2 linked regions of the Solitalea lacus genome follow. The protein of the gene in region 2 interacts with the protein of the main gene of each other region in a pairwise test. Links are inferred from orthologs where the notes say so. Each region holds a gene or a part of one and is shown on either strand. Other genes may lie near its edges.

What was found.
Region 1: the proteins of eno (region 2) and rpe interact in binary tests that used the Escherichia coli proteins (3 or more experiments, as listed by UniProt). The link is inferred for Solitalea lacus from one-to-one orthologs.

Annotation. Positions count from the first base shown.
Region 1 is NZ_CP091740.1:2,572,688-2,581,347, reverse strand. Bases 2,596-5,477 are described here. They hold rpe (ribulose-phosphate 3-epimerase), read right to left. Parts: upstream 4,432-5,477; coding sequence 3,760-4,431; downstream 2,596-3,759. Other genes in these bases: L2B55_RS10925 (DUF1569 domain-containing protein), read right to left, coding at 5,335-5,477; L2B55_RS10930 (hypothetical protein), read right to left, coding at 4,972-5,298; L2B55_RS10935 (class I SAM-dependent methyltransferase), read right to left, coding at 4,593-4,985; serC (3-phosphoserine/phosphohydroxythreonine transaminase), read right to left, coding at 2,596-3,349. Outside these bases: L2B55_RS10955 (C1 family peptidase), read right to left, coding at 43-915; L2B55_RS10950 (D-2-hydroxyacid dehydrogenase), read right to left, coding at 1,302-2,252; more of serC, read right to left, coding at 2,282-2,595; more of L2B55_RS10925, read right to left, coding at 5,478-5,784; L2B55_RS10920 (inositol monophosphatase family protein), read right to left, coding at 5,977-6,768; L2B55_RS10915 (GtrA family protein), read right to left, coding at 6,770-7,240; tRNA (N(6)-L-threonylcarbamoyladenosine(37)-C(2))-methylthiotransferase MtaB, read right to left, coding at 7,316-8,650. UniProt on the Escherichia coli protein: Catalyzes the reversible epimerization of D-ribulose 5-phosphate to D-xylulose 5-phosphate.
Region 2 is NZ_CP091740.1:1,318,262-1,326,963, reverse strand. Bases 3,235-6,158 are described here. They hold eno (phosphopyruvate hydratase), read right to left. Parts: upstream 5,383-6,158; coding sequence 4,087-5,382; downstream 3,235-4,086. Other genes in these bases: L2B55_RS05580 (glycosyltransferase family 2 protein), read right to left, coding at 5,604-6,158; L2B55_RS05590 (DUF3857 domain-containing protein), read right to left, coding at 3,235-3,891. In the rest of the region: L2B55_RS05605 (RluA family pseudouridine synthase), read left to right, coding at 1-173; L2B55_RS05600 (hypothetical protein), read right to left, coding at 217-384; L2B55_RS05595 (NCS2 family permease), read left to right, coding at 573-1,868; more of L2B55_RS05590, read right to left, coding at 1,873-3,234; more of L2B55_RS05580, read right to left, coding at 6,159-7,544; L2B55_RS05575 (trimeric intracellular cation channel family protein), read right to left, coding at 7,856-8,473; L2B55_RS05570 (hypothetical protein), read right to left, coding at 8,559-8,702. UniProt on the Escherichia coli protein: Catalyzes the reversible conversion of 2-phosphoglycerate (2-PG) into phosphoenolpyruvate (PEP). It is essential for the degradation of carbohydrates via glycolysis.

The sequences.
Region 1 (8,660 bases), 1.3 Mb from region 2 along the record:
AGGTAACAGAGGACAGCTTATCCAAATTAATTTTATTTTCTATTAATTGTACGCTGCATAACCCTCATAAATAGGATTTGTTGCTCCTGAAGTTAACAAAGAATAATCAATCCAAAAGTAACCGCCTAAGCCCCAGCCTGTACCCCATGAATTTTGTACTTTAACTGCATTTTTAGCATCGTCATAACCTACTATAGCTACAGCATGCCCCCCATATGCTCTGCCAGATTTCCTCTTCCAAACCCAACCGTTATTGCCCATGTTGTAAAAACTGTCATCCACAGTAAGACCAACTAGTACCGGAACATTTGAGCTCACTAGTGTTTTTACATCAGTAAGGTTTTTCCAGTTAACGGTTCCCCAGCTAGTAATCTTATGTGCACTAGCTGCCTGAGTTTGTTGAGCAGTAGGTAGAATGTTACATAAGCCATTTTGATAAGGCATTTCAGCAAGACTACATGCCCCTTGATTCTTTAGAACATTTAAATTGTCAGAAAAGTAAGTTCCTGCACTGCAATCAACTGATCCCTTAACTTGATTGTAAACATAAGCAGGGCTTCTTTGAGCATCAGGATAAGACATACCGTCGAAATTATGCTCGAATGAACTTAATGCAGCATAAGCAGTTGCCCAAGAGGTGCATGATGATTCACCACCTTGATCACCTGGAGTTGGCATGTCAATAAAATAACTAGTAGGAACAGCTTCTGTTGCGTTTAAACCTTCCACTTGTTGTTTTCTTATTGTATTTACGTCTACTTTCGGAAAACTGTTATACTTTTCCCTGGTTTGAGGTAGTAATCCTAATGCATGGTGAGTGTTGTCCGCTTGTTGATTAATTGAGTCGCTTTCTTTGCGACAAGAAGCTACAGTTAGTAATGCAACTGCGCTTAGAAAGTAAAAGCTTTTTTTCATTTTTAAATTGGTTGTCATATTATGTCTACTCTAAACAATTTTCGGCTTCCTTGATTGTTAACAATATTTCTGGTTTGATTGTAAAATTTATATTGCAAACGTTATATTAAATTATAATAACATGATTATTAGTTTCTTTTGATGCTTTAAATGTATTTTGTATACATTATATGTTGAAATTTTTATCAATATCTGTTATATCTATGTTAAGATTTTATTAATTGTAACACTTCGGTTACAATTAATTGTAGCTATTACGTTGTGGGAAAAAAGTGATAAGAGAAAAAGGAAAAATTAAGGAAGGCTTAACTAGGGGCACAAAAAAAAGACGGTCTCCTGAAATTAAATATCAGGAGACCGCCTCTATTGTGATACTTTAAAAAGGATTATTTTCTGAAGAAATCAATAATCAAATTCGCTAACTCAGCTCCTATGCGTTCTTGAGCTTCACCGGTTGATGCACCAATGTGTGGAGTTAATGAAATTTTAGGATGCTTTAACAATGCCTCTAAGGGTTTAGGTTCGTTTTCAAAAACATCTAAGCCTGCAAATGCCACTTTGCCACTTTCTAAAGCTGTTAATAATGCATTTTCGTCAATTACACCACCACGAGAAGCATTCACTACAAAAACACCGTCTTTCATTAATGCAAACTCGGCTGCTCCTAATTCAGGTTTTTCAACTGCCGGAGTATGAACTGAAATAAAGTCGCTGTTTTTTAATAGCTCTTCTTTACTTGCTTTTTTTACATGTAGTTTAACTTTTGAAGCACCCATGAACGTTAATTCAACTTCTGGATTAAAATCGTACAAATCGTAGGCTAAAACTTCCATACCTAAGCCTAAAGCAATCTTTGCTACTTCACGGCCAATACGACCAAAACCTAAAATGCCAATGGTTTTACCACGAAGCTCAATACCTTTTGTGTAAGCTTTTTTTAGGTCATTAAATTTATCGGTGCCTTCAATTGGCATTTTACGGTTAGCGTCATGTAAAAAACGAACTCCTGTAAATAAGTGCGCAAAAACCAATTCTGCAACTGATAAAGATGAAGATGCAGGCGTGTTCACAACAGCAAGACCCTTACCTTTAGCATACTCAACATCAATATTATCCATACCAACGCCTCCTCTTCCAATTAATTTCAAATTTGGAGTGGCATCAATTAAATCTTTACGAACTTTTGTTGCTGATCGAACTGTGATAGCATCATATTCATTTAAACGCGATGCTAACTGATCTTGAGGTATATTTTGTGTATCAACGGTATGGCCGGCACGTTCTAATAATGACTTTCCAACCGGATCAATTCCGTCATTTGCTAATATTTTTGCCATAAATTATTTATGAATAAGATGGGATGCTATTACTTTTTTAAATTCTCAAATTCTTGCATTACGTTAACCAAATGATCAACACTGCTTTGTGGTAATGCATTGTAAATAGATGCTCTGAAACCGCCAACACTACGATGACCTTTTAGTCCAACGATATCAGCTTTTTTTACAAAATCAAGGAATTCTTTCTCAAGCTCTTGATTCTCCATAATAAAACATACGTTCATGCGAGAACGATCTTCAGCAACACAGGTACCTTTGAACAATGAATTACGATCAATTTCAGCATATAAAGTAGCTGCTTTTTTATTATTGATTTTTTCCATTGCTGCCACTCCTCCTTGCGCCTTTACCCAGCGTAAGGTGAGCATCGATACGTAAATAGCAAATACCGGAGGGGTATTATACATTGAACCGTTCTCTATATGCAATTGATAATTTAACATAGAAGGAATTTTACGGTCAAGTTTACCAAGTAAATCCTTTTTGATAATGGCTAATGCAACGCCTGCGGGCCCCATGTTTTTTTGCGCACCAGCATAAATCAACCCGAATTTGTTGGCGTCAAAAACACGGCTGAAAATATCAGAAGACATATCGCTTACCAATGGAACAGGAGACTCCGGAAACTCATGTAACTGCGTGCCGTAAATTGTATTGTTTGAGGTTACGTGAAAATACTTTGCATCGGCAGGGATTGTATAATCCTTAGGAATAAAAGTGTAGTTTGCTTCTTTTGATGAGGCTATTACATTTACATTGCCGAAAAATTTAGCTTCTTTAATGGCTTTGCTTGCCCATGTTCCTGAATCAAGGTAGGCAGCCGTTTCACCTGCACCCAATAAATTAAAGGGAACCATAGCAAATTGCATACTCGCGCCCCCATGTAAGAAGGTGATGGCGTAATCATCGTTAAGGTTCAATAATTCTTTAACCAAACTACAAGCTTCGGAAACAACGGACTCAAAATCAGGGGTACGGTGGGAGATTTCCAAAATGGACAATCCACTGTTATTAAAATTTAACACTGCCTCTGCAGCTTGCTTTAGTACCTCCTGCGGTAAAATACCTGGACCGGCTCCGAAATTGTGTTTCATCTTTCTATATTAATTTATCTATAAACGTGATAGTTATTATTGTTGTTTTTCAACAATGTGGAGTAATTATTGACAAATTTATTATTTATAAACCAAAATTTTGTAAAAAAAATAATTTTTATTTGGATTAATATCTTTGTAGTAAAATTATAGGACTGTAAAAAATAATTTGACAGAACATTATAGCATGAATAAAGGTAATAGCAAGTTGATAGCAGAGATGTAATGGTGGTGAAGTTACTTTATTAAAATGAATTTTTATAATTTAAAACGCAATAATTGATAACTAATAATACAAAATTGATAATAAGTAATTGAGATTTAGATATTTTAGCGAGTGTAAAAAATAGGAAAGCCTGATGGTAATTTGATATCCCATCAGGCTTTACAAAAATAATATGAAGCTATATTTATGCTTGAAGTGCCTCGATATTGATTTTTTTAAGTTCAGCAATCTCAGCAATCGGATCTTCGGCAGAAAAAACAGCATTGCCTGCAACCAAAGCATCTGCACCAGCCTTTAGCAAAGCCGCCGCATTATGTTTGTTAACACCGCCATCAACCTCAATAATTACTTCAGCATTCTTGCGCTCGCATAAACTGCGTAAAGCTTTAATTTTATTGTAGGTGTTTTCAATAAACTTTTGACCGCCAAAACCTGGATTAACCGACATGATCAATACTAAGTCCACATCGTTAATAATGTCTTCCAACACGCTAACAGGTGTATGCGGGTTAAGAGCTACCCCGGCTTTCATACCTAATTCTTTAATTTTAGTAACCGTACGATGCAAGTGCGTGCAGGCTTCGTAATGTACTGTTAAAATTTTGGCTCCTACTTTTTTGAAATCTTCTAAGTAGCGATCTGGGTCAACAATCATTAAGTGAACATCCAACGGTTTTTTAGCGTGATGGTTTACAGCTGCTACAACTGGAAATCCAAAAGAAATGTTCGGAACAAAAACTCCGTCCATCACGTCCACATGAAACCAGTCAGCGCTGCTTTCGTTAATCATCTCTACATCATCCTGCAGGTTGGCAAAATCAGCCGATAAAATTGAAGGGGCAATAATTTGTTTCATTCTTTTTGCTTTTTGTAACGGAAACTTAATTAGTTGATTGGTAACGTGTTTCCATTCGTGGGCAAAAATACTCAATGTAATCTTAATAAAGTATTGATTTGGATTTTTTATGTTTTATAATAAACTTGTTAACGGGCTCTTTCCTTCACCTCCATAAACAATTATCTGTTTGTTTTCGGTTTAATAAAGGTCAATTTATACATCAACCCTTTGCAAATGATTTCTGATTTTATAGACAACATTTCTTGAGGAACCAAGTCTGTTGGAATAGTTGCTTTGCCGGAGTCATTAAATTTCCCTTTCAATACAGGGTTTTTCTGATAGTTTTCTCTAACTAACTTATCTGTTTCGTTAACTATTAAAAGTTTTGTCCCTGGTTTTGCAACCCTAGTCATTTCCAAAATGGCTCTTTGTTTGTCATTAAAGTAATAGATGCCACCACAATGAAAAACTACATCAAAATATTCATCTTCAAATGGTAAAGCTTCTCCTTCGCAATGAACTAATGTTGATTTAATCCCCCATTTTCTTAAATGCTTTTTAGCTTGCCGCAACATTCCCATTGAAATGTCTACGACAAAATATTCTGCATGTTAATTTAAAAAATCGAAAATTGTCACCTGTACCCGTTGAAATTTCCAATACCTTGTCGGTGTTCTTAATGCCTAATTCATTCAAAAAAGGCTCTCTGAATTTTTGTTCTCCGCCAAACTTAAGCCAGAAGAAAAATCGTTGAGACCAATTATATGACCATGCAATTTTATTGTAGAGTTTATTGTATTTAAGATTATCTCCGGATAGCAGCTGTTCGTCTATAAAGGAATAGATCCCGTCCTTAAGTGTATATTCTTGTTCTTTTAGAAACATTGCTATATTGCTTTTTTGATTGAAGTAATAATGGATTTAAACTCCGAATTGTCTTAAATGATGATCGAGATGTTTCCATTGGAAAACCGCCCATTCTTCAGGAGTAAATTTGCCAAAAAATGGATGTGGATGAGTAGTGCATTGGGAAGGCCCTCCCTCAAAAAACTTTTTGATTGATACTATTGCTTTCGATTTTTCCGCCTTAAATGTAAGATTGTCAGGAAAGATATAGCTTTTGTCGGTTGGGGAGTTTTTAGCAAACGGTTTTTCTCCAAGAGCCACAGACTTCAGAAAAGAGCCTATGATTTTGCCAATAAAAGGTTGTTTTACAAAATTCAGACCCATAGCTGTTTCTATTGACATATTACAATGGGCTAACATTTGAGCAACATTCATTTTACCCCATTGTCTGTTGGATTTTGGTGTCAGTTTTTCAATTCGATCCAAAATTTGGGTAACGTCTGATTGATTAAATAGGTTGTTCATTTAGTAAATGGTTTACTTAAGGTAGGCTTGATCAAAAAATATAAAAAACGATTCGAAAATAACTTTTATTTAGCATTTAAAAAATGTACTTAAAAATTAAAAAAGCTGTCTCTTAGTTTTTTCAAACATAAGTGACAGCTTTTTAAAATTTGTCAGATTTATTTACTTAAGCGATGTCTTTAGTGTTAACTATTAAAAATGGTTTTGGGCTATTTTTAATATTTCATTGCCAGTATAACCATTTCCAGCTATAATTTCTCTGGAATTTATATATTCATTTCCACCGGAAAAGTTAGTAATAGTTCCTCCTGCCTGCTTAACTAAGTAAGCTCCAGCTGCCACATCGTAAGCGTTTAGGTTATATTCAAAGTATCCGTCAAAACGGCCGCAGGCGACATAGGCTAAGTCTACAGCTGCAGAACCTATTCTACGCAGACCGTGAGTTAGTTGCATAAGTTCTTTAAAGGTTTGCAGGTATTGTTCCGCTTTTTCAAAGTCGTAGTACGGAAAACCAGTTGCTAATAGTGAGTCGCCAAGTGTTTTATTAGCGGAAACTGTGATTACTTTTCCATTTAAGTAAGCCTTCTCTCCTTTCCAAGAATAAAATAATTCATCCAGATTAACTTCATATACCACTCCTAAAACAGGTTGGTCGTTTTCATGCAATGCAATGCTTATTGAGTAGTTCGGAATACCGTGGATGAAGTTTGTGGTGCCATCTAATGGGTCTACTATCCAGTTGTAAACTTCTCCATGCTTGTTAATGGTTTCCTCTTCGGTCACAAAGCCAGCCTCTGGTAAAATAGTCTGCAAAGCTTCCACCAGCATTTCTTCCGATTTTTTGTCAACGTAAGAAACCAGGTTGTTTAAACCTTTATATTCAATTTTATCAACATTGAACTTTTTACGCTCATTTCGGATAAATGCACCAGTTTCTAATGTAATTTCTTTTACGGCTAAGAAGATGTTTTCTAAATCAATCATATTATGCTGTTTTAACCTTGAAGGCGAAGTATTTGCCTAATAAAAAACTCATTACAGCAACTATCATAGCTGCTAAAGCTCTTGAAGGTGTTGGATACCAGTTTAAAAACTCAACAAAAAATTTCAGTAAAAAGTAGTTGGCTCCGAAATTGACGGACGCAACAATCAAATACCTGAATAACTGAATGCGTGTTTGCAGATTTGAATTACTGAAAACAAAATATTTGCTGATAAAAAAATTAGTGATAAAGCCGGCAGAAAATGATATACATAAAGCGGCTGTATGCCCACTTACAATTGAACCTAAAAATTCAACAGGCTGTTTGTAAAGGATAAAGTTGAAAACAATAAAATAAACTACAATATCAACTGCGGTTGATGTTCCTCCTGAAATTAGAAAGCGGAAGACATTGTTTTCAAGTAACTTTTTGGAGAGCGACAAAGCTTGTTTTCTGCGTTGTCCGTTTGCCATTAATTTATATTGGTTTTAGGTTGGTTAGTTTTGCTAGTAAGATTTGATTGAAAAAAGCAATATTTGACTATACTATTAATGAGTCAATATTTCTTCTGCTTCTTTTATGTCAACATCACCCTCATTATTGATAGAAATTAACTGAACTTCTTTTAGTTCGTTTACTAAAACAGGGTCGTATTTAACAGAAACCTTGATGTAATTACGCGTAAAGCCGTGCATTTTGCCCTCCTTGCAATCCGCTTCGAATAGAACCTGGAAGTTTTTATTGAGGTGTTGTTTGTAAAAATATCGGCGTTTTTTCTCAGAGAGAATATGTAGCATTTTACTTCGATCAGCTCGTTCTGAGCCTCCTACTACATCGTCAAATTCAGCTGCTGGTGTGTTTTCACGTTCTGAATATGTGAAGACATGTAGGTATGAAATATCAAGTTCGTTTAAGAAGTTGTATGTATCCAGAAAGTCTTCTTTTGTTTCGCCAGGAAAACCAACAATTACATCAACACCGATACAACAGTCGGGCATTAAGGATTTGATTTTAGCTACTCGTTCAGTATATAGTTCACGTTTGTAGCGGCGTCGCATCAACCCTAAAATTTTATTATTACCTGATTGTAATGGGATATGGAAATGCGGAACAAACTTACCCGACTGAGCAACAAACTCAATTATTTCATTGGTTAGCAAATTAGGCTCTATTGAAGAAATACGAATTCTCTCAATTCCTTCAACTTTATCTAATGCTTGAACTAGCTCCAAAAATGTGTTCTCATGTTTTTTGTTGCCATGTTCTCCTTTTCCATAATCACCAATGTTTACGCCGGTTAAAACAATTTCTTTAACACCAGAGGCAGCAATAGAAGCGGCTGATTGTACAATATTAGTAACTGTATCGCTCCGGCTGGCCCCTCGGGCCAGTGGAATGGTACAAAATGAACAAGTATAATCGCAACCATCCTGCACTTTCAGGAAAGCACGGGTACGGTCGCCAATTGAATAAGATGAAATAAAAGTGTTTGCTTCAGCAATGGGTTGATTATGAATCTCAGCCTTTGGCTTTTTGGTAAGGTCATTGATGAAATCCATTAATCTGAATTTTTCAGCGGCCCCCAATACCAAATCCACACCTGGAATTTCAGCTATTTCAGCTGGTTTTAACTGTGCATAACAGCCAATAATAACAATATATGCTTTAGGAGAATACTTTAAAGCTTCTTTTACTACCTTTTTGCATTTCTTGTCGGCGTTTTCTGTTACAGAACAAGTATTAATCACATATACATCGGCACCCTCATGAAATTCAACCTGCTTGTAACCGTTTTCGGTAAACAAACGGCCAATTGTTGAAGTTTCAGAGAAATTCAATTTGCATCCTAAGGTATAAAAACTAACTTTTTTAGGGGTATTCATAAGGCCGCAA
Region 2 (8,702 bases):
GATGTCCTATACGAGGAGACCGCAAGTATGGTTTCCAACGATCTAACCCCGATTGGAGCATTAACCTCCATGCACGCAAAATCACTTTCGAACATCCAGTGAAAAAAGAGCTAATGGAGATAGTTGCTCCTTTACCTAAAGATCCGGTATGGCATAACTTTGGAATAAAATAATACACGAACTTCAATGAAGTAAAGATCTAGGTGTATTTACATATTACTTGTTTTTTAGACTATTTATTGAAGATTTAAGCTTCAAAACAATTGGCTCATTTTGCTTTTTAATCATTAAACCGAACTGTCCTTTTATGGCTTCATAATATTCCATTGGATAAATCTCCTGATCAAGCTTTAACAAACCTTGAATGTTTAATATTGATAACAACGATACTGATTTTTTTAAACTATAATCAATAGGAAATGATCGCAAATTCTGATTAAACGGATTCTTTGTGTTTCTATCGAAAAATAGGAATTTAAATAAATTATACTTAATGGTTTATCACTGTCAAAATTTAAATCCAACTTTCTTCTTCTTTTTTTCTTAAATTCAGTATTACTATCCTACATGTTATGTTTGAAAAACTATTTCAACTTTCTGCTCATAACACAACTGTAAAAACTGAAGTATTAGCTGGAATAACCACATTTATGACAATGGCCTATATTTTGGCTGTTAACCCTTCCATTTTAGGCACGACCGGCATGGACAAAGCAGCATTGTTTACAACCACTGCCTTGTCTACCATTATTGCCACACTAACAATGGCTTTTTTGGCAAACTTACCTATTGCCGCAGCTCCGGGCATGGGCCTTAATGCTTTTTTTGCTTTTACCGTGGTACAAATCATGGGGTATTCATGGCAAATGGCCATAACAGCTGTATTTATTGAGGGCCTGATATTTTTAGTTTTAACCTTCTTTAATGTTCGTGAGTTAATTATTAACAGTATACCCCAAACCTTAAAAGATGCCATACCTGTCGGCATCGGTTTATTTATAACATTCATTGGACTTCAACATACTGGAATGGTTACTGGCAATACTGAAACCCTGGTAACACTTGGAAAAATGACTGACTCAAAAGTTTGGATTGGGTTAGTTGGTTTACTAATTACAGGAGTTTTAGTATCCTTAAATATCAAATCGGCCATTTTAATAGGAATCATTGCAGGAACAATAATTGGTATTCCATTAGGTATAACAATAATACCTAAAGAACATCTAATTAGTATTCCGCCTTCAATATCTCCTATTTTCGCAAAGTTTGTTTGGAATGACTTATTCTCCACCGACATGCTTATGGTTGTCCTAACGTTTCTGTTTGTTAACCTATTTGATACGGTAGGAACCCTTTTAGGCCTTGCAGCCAAGGCGGGACTGATTGACAAAAACGGCAGTTTTCCTAAAGTTAAACAAGCCTTATTTGCCGATGCATTTGGAACTACAATTGGAGCTATTTTAGGAACAAGTACCATAACGGCTTATGTAGAAAGTGCATCAGGAGTTGCTGCAGGTGGCCGAACAGGGCTGACAGCTTTAAGTACTGCTTGTATGTTTTTTATAGCCATGTTCTTTGCGCCGTTATTCCTCATGATCCCCTCGGCAGCAACCGCACCCGCCCTCATAATTGTGGGTCTATTTATGGTTTCTTCTATCTTAACTATAAACTTCGACGACCTTACAGAGGCCATTCCTGCATTTATGACAATGGTAATGATGCCTTTTACCTATAGTATTGCACAAGGCATTGTTTTTGGAATGCTTTCCTTCGTTTTCATCAAACTGTTTACGGGCAGGGCTTCCCAAATTAGCATTACAGTATATGTAACTGCCATCTTGTTTATACTAAAGTTGTTTTGGGCGTAATTACTTATTTTGATTTAGTTGATCCGCTTTGTCTTTTACGAAGTATAATTGTTTCGTTTTGTTCTTTTATTATCTGCCCAAAGAGCTCTTTAAAATATTGATAATACTCTCGCTCGTATACATCATTACCGAGCTTTAGAACACTTTGAATTACAACAATGTTATCATCAATTTTATAGTCAGCTGAATAAGAGGCATTTCTTTCCGGAAGAACAATTTTCTTATTCTGAGGAACATATTCTACCTCATATCCATCAGGAATACTAATGGCTATGGTTGCACCCAAACGCTTTTTTGTTCCAAACTCTATTGGATATGAACGCAAATGCTGTTTAAAGGGATTTGCCGATAGCTTATCAAACAGATAAGGATTTACATAGATTTTATCGACTACAGTTGATTCTTCATTTTCCATCTCGAAAGAAAACATTGTATTTAACGTTTCAGATAAACTATCAACATTTTCAATTTTAAAGTCACTTATCTTTACTGGAGTAAGTTTTTTCTGATATGCTTTAACATAATCATCCAGTGTCGAAAATCTAGCAATTTCTTTTCGATCATTTAATGCCTGATAATAGAGCTTACTCATCTGACAGGTCCCTTGTACCGACCCATTGGGCTTTACAGCCATATTAATAATAGATTGACTCATATCATAAAAATTTGGAACGAGCTTTATCCATCCTGATTTTTTCAGCACAATTAGTCGACCTTCATTATTGATACAACGCAATGGTAAAAGGCCAAACGGCAGCATCTTTTCAGTAATATCTAATAAATACTCTTTATTGTTGATCATTACTCTTGCCACAACATAATTGAAATCAGTTAATACCGGGTACAGGTTATTAACATATCCATTTTCTCGAGTGGAGAGAATTACGGGTTCGGCCTTCAATCCAGCAGCTTTTAACATTCCAATCAAAAACAAATTGATTTCAGCTACTGAACCTTCTTTTTTACTCCAAATATCTTTAGGTTCATTTTCTGCCAAAACACCATGCTTACCATTCCATGAAAGTTCTTTTTTCAAGAAATCTACAATTACAGTTGCTCTTTTCAACGAATCAGTTATTGTTAAGAACTCAGGCTTTAGCAATTGCTGATAAAACTTTTGATTTTTCTGAAATATCGGACCAAACTTAGGATCTGACAATAACTGTCGTTCCACGTCTTCCCATGTATTAGTAAACTTTTTTCTACTGCCATTAGTATACTGAAATTCTTCAATTTCAAACTCCACTCGAGAAAGGTAATTTCTTAAAGTGGTCATGAATTCTTCAGCTTTTAATGCCGGGACCGAATCCATTGCAACTTGCAAGAATAAACAATCAGCAGCCAGTCGCCCTGGAGGGTTGAAGCATTCTTTTTGCACGGTTGAGGAATTCTTGGTTAATTTCTCCAAACCTTTAAGAGTAATTTTATAGGTAAAATACCCTGGAATTTTCGCCCAATATTCACTTCGAACTTTAGGTATTGCCGCCTGAAAATGCCATTCTTTAAAATTATAAAAGTAATACGGAGTCTTTAGCGTGTATTTATATTCTAGAACTGAGCCTGGTTTTACCATCGGAAAGGTGAACTTTAGAACATTGTATTTGTCGTTTTGCTTTTCCATGACAAAGTCCTTATAGGCCAGTTTCGCTTTTATTATTTTACCATTCTCCAGATTGTATGTCCAAGCCTGGATAGCATCAACCTTTTCTTCCCCAAATCCTCCTACATATAACGGAATTACAATTGTGGACTCAGGCTGACCTTTTTGATTAAAAATTTTCAATTTACCATAATAGTCAACTATTAACATACTGGGATCCTGATCATCAATATAAGATTCTCCAAATTCATCCAGCACGATCGCATTCGCTGATGTATCCTTATCATACTTCTCTAGAAGCAGTTCATTCATTGAAACATTGCCGAATTTATAGGGTATTTCTTTGACAAAAGAGAGGTTTTCTTGGGCAAAAGCGCCAACAAAGCTAAAAACTGCAATAAATAGCAGCCTAATTTTTTTCATAAAGTAGTTTGTTCAGAATATTTAAGGTAGAGTGTAAATATTTATTCAAATGTAAAGAAATGATTGAAAAGCTATTGTATTCGTAAAATAAAATAAAAGTATTCGATACAATTACCGGACACTTTTAAAGCAATAAAACAAAAACGGATTCAGCAAGTACCGAATCCGTTTTCAATAAATATATCTGTCGAACAACTATTTCTTAGCGAACTTGAAGTTTTTGCCAAGGAAACGAGCTGTTGAACCCAATTCTTCTTCAATACGAAGCAATTGGTTATATTTTGCAATCCGGTCTGAACGAGAAGCTGAACCAGTTTTAATTTGACCACAGTTTAATGCAACTGCTAAATCAGCAATGGTGTAATCTTCAGTTTCACCTGAACGGTGACTCATTACTGAAGTATAACCATTATTTTGAGCCAAAGTAACCGCATTAATAGTTTCAGTTAACGATCCAATTTGGTTTACTTTAACCAAAATTGAGTTTGCCACGCCCATATCAATACCTTTTTGAAGGAATTTAGAGTTTGTCACAAACAAATCGTCGCCTACTAATTGGATTTTATCACCTAACTTCTCTGTTAATTTTTTCCAGCCATCCCAATCATTTTCAGCTAAACCATCTTCAATTGAAATAATAGGATATTTAGCCGCCCAATCAGCCCAATAAGCTACTAATTCATCACTGGTAAACTTACGATCAGGATTTGATTTATAAAAACTGTATAATCCAGTTTTCTCATCATACATTTCAGAGCTTGCAGCATCCATGGCAATATAAACATCGCTACCTGCTTTGTAACCTGCTGATTCAATTGCTTGCAATACCGTTTCAATTGCTTCTTCATTTGAACCGATATTTGGAGCAAAACCACCCTCATCACCTACGTTAGTTGAGTAACCTTTTTTCTTCAACACATTTTTTAAGTGATGAAAAACTTCAGTACCCATACGCAAAGCATGTGAGAAAGACTCTGCACCAACAGGCATTACCATAAACTCTTGATAATCGATTTTGTTATCAGCGTGAGCACCACCGTTAATGATATTCATCATTGGAATTGGTAATGTATTGGCATTTACACCGCCAATATAACGGTATAATGACTGATGAGATTCTTGAGCTGCCGCTTTAGCGACCGCTAATGAAACACCTAAAACAGCATTGGCACCTAAGTTGCCTTTGTTCTCGGTACCATCAATTTGAAGCATTAGTTTATCGATAACGTTTTGCTCAAACACATCGATACCTCGTAACTCGTCGGCAAGTTTATCATTTACATTGGCAACAGCTTTAGTTACACCTTTACCCATGTATACGCTCTTATCATTATCGCGAAGCTCCACTGCTTCGTGCATACCGGTTGAAGCACCTGATGGTACTGCAGCACGACCAACAACTCCATTTTCAGTAATAACATCTACTTCTACAGTAGGGTTACCTCTTGAATCTAGAATTTGTCTTGCTTTAACATCTAAGATTAAACTCATAGTTGATTTTTTGTTATTGTGATGTATTTTCTTCTACTCAAAAGAAGCAGCCGAAAGTAGTTAAAAATACTCACATCATCAACTAAGACAGATACTCAGTTTAATATTTATCAACGATAACTTTGAATAATTGCATAATTAACACCTAAAACACAATTTAGTTACACATTATTCAATTTTATAAGGAATTTAAAGTTACCGATTAAGGATTGAACAACATGCTAAAAAGTTTGCTTTATACCCAAGCCTATCGATGTTCGATCAAAGTTAGAGTAATCAAATTTTTCGATATAAGATCCAATCAGGTAAATAGGCCCGTATCCTAAACTTATAAATCCGGTTTTGTGCAAGTAACTATTAACCCCGGCACCACCACTAATATTCCATTTATTCTTTCGGTAATAAGCCCTAAGCATGCCACTAAAATCACCTAAACGCCCAATTTCCTGCCGTAAGCTCAAGTTTACTCTGGTATTATCTCCAAAATACTGCTCAATTTCAGCTCCTGGAATAAATATGTTCTTACTATCATAAAATTGGTAAATATGCTGATAAGTGATATTTATTGCATGTGGAAATGATCGCGAAACACGTAAACTGTAATTGCCGTACGCCGCCATATCATTATCACGATAGCGAGCCCATGCATAACCCTTCTTGAAATAAGTGCCTACAGTAAAACGTTCATCAGTTATTAAACTCAATTCTGTCCAGTAGTTTTTATACCCTGCATAAACATTCACATTAGACAAGCTTTTCGAAAAATCATGGTAATTATGTGATAGGTAATTAAACGCTGTACTTACAATCCAATCCTTCTTACCTAAAATGCTTTTTACTTTTGGTTTATCCGCAATTGTTGTATCTGTTGACGAACCAAGCATATTTTCCTTTTCTCCTACAAGCATCCTTCCGGTAAGAGTCTTATCCTGGGCACTACTATTTATACTGACTAATAGTAATCCCAAAACCAAACTTAGAATTTTTATGGTTTGAAAAACCGGGTTCCATTCTTGAGCGACAAATCGCTTGTGCAAATAATAAACAAATGCAACTAAACGCAATATCATTTGATAAACTGAATAAACAGGATAGAGTAAAAGAATAATACCAGGAGAAACATTGAGCTTCATTTTATTAAAAATGGTAGAGAAAAGTATTACTTCAAATACAGTATAAGTGCAGTACAGCATAGTCAATTGCTCCCACTCACGCCAAAACAACAAACAGCAAAAGGAGATAAATTTAAGAGGATCAAGCACTAATGATACGGATTCATAAGCCATTTCGTAGCGAAGATAGAGTGGCGAGTTCCGGTTAAGCATTACCTTAAATAAAAGAGGAAAGCAATGAAACAAACCTCCCCACCAACCTATAACCCGCTGGCGTGTAAGGGATTTAAAAGTTTCAGGCACATCGGTATAAACAACACTTTCAGAGAAAATAATATTTCCGTCATTAATCAAGTCAATAAGCGTTCGCTGTAGATCTTCACCACTAAACACACCGCTATGCACTTCAGTTAAATACTTAAGTCGCTCTGTCTTAAAAACTCCGGCAGCTCCACTAATACAGGATACAGATTGTGTTCGGTTTTTACTAGCCCTGCCAATAAGCATTGATTTAGCATATTCATACTTCTGCAAGTTCACAGCCAGCCTACTAAAAAAGCCTCTACCAATATTATAAGGTTCAATATTAAAGGCTATACCAGTTACTTCATGAGACTCGAACCGATCAACAGGAATATGAAAATTATTTTGCAGGTAAATATCAGCATCAACAATCATCAAGTACCTGGTAGTAACTCGTTTCATTAACCACTCAAGCTGATTGGCCTTTCCGGCATTTTGACGTTTGAATAAGTTCACTTGATCATAACCAGCAGACTTTATTACACCATAGGTATTATCGGTACTACCGTCATCAACTATGTATAACTGATTTTGTGAAAATCCATTTCTCAAAAACGATTCAATGGTCCGTACAATATGTCGCTCTTCATTAAAAGCCGACATAATTACCGTAATATCCTTAAAGGAGTTTTCTTTGATAGGAATGCATGAGCGTCGGGTTGCTTCTACCAGCATTTTAAGACCATCTACAAGAACAATAATGAGGAGAGAAATAAAATAGACTTCAACAGGAAAAGCAAAAATCATTAATAATCAAACTTTTAAATAGCAAAAAGGCCGCAAAAGTATAATTATTAATTTAATCTTGTGAGCGTTCTACACAATTGAGAGCAAAGCCCAACCTTCAATTAATTCATGAAGTTTTGCCAAAATTTTCACTAAAAGAAAGAGTTGTTTTTTAAAGTAGCGGAATGTTTTTATAGGTAAAACAGGAAAAAACTGTCGTTTATTTTTATCCTAAGTTATTTAACTAAATATTTAGTATTTTTTTTAAAAAAAAGCCACTCAATTAATCTGGCAAGCATCAAAAACAGACTTTCACTGGTTAAAGTTTCCATTTATACTTGATCCCGATCATATATTTTGGGAAGATATAAATGATAACGAATTGCAACTATTCGAACTACAACAACAGCAACAGCAGCAGCCACCTCTGCATAATGACGCTCAACATTAAGACTGAGCAATAGAAAGAAAACGACCCCTCCGATAATACACGCTGTGGCATATATTTCCTTTCTAAAAACGTGCGGAATTTCATTGATCAATATATCACGTATTACCCCTCCAAAAGCACCTGTCATAGTGCCTAAAGCCACGCATAATCCCGGATGAAGTCCAAAAGCCATACCTTGCGCAATACCTGTAATTGTAAAGGCCCCTAATCCAAATGAGTCGAAATAGAATAGTGGTTTCTTCAGGTGCTTCAAATACGGTTTAGCAAACAAAACCACTAGGTATGAACCCAATATAACTGTAATTGTAGTATAATTTCGCATCCAGGCTACCGGAGTGTATCCAATTAATACATCACGTAAAGTACCTCCTCCAACAGCGGTTACAAAAGCCAAGATCAAAACCCCAAATATATCAAGCCGTTTATTCATTGCGGCCAGCGCTCCTGAAATGGCAAATGCAATGGTACCCAAAATATCAAAAACGGTTAAAATTGACATACTTTCTTTCATAAGCCTACGGTCATTCCATAGACAATTAATTCATTAAAAAAATTAACAACTTATTTTACGACTCTGAAACTTCCTAATAATCACCGTTTCGTTTCCGAACAAACCATTCAATGCTCAACAATGCTAAAATCAGCCCAAATAACCATTTCAAGTTAATTAACTCGCTAAGCTGTTTGTCTTCATAAGTAATCGTTTTAATGGTTTCTTTCTTTGTTAT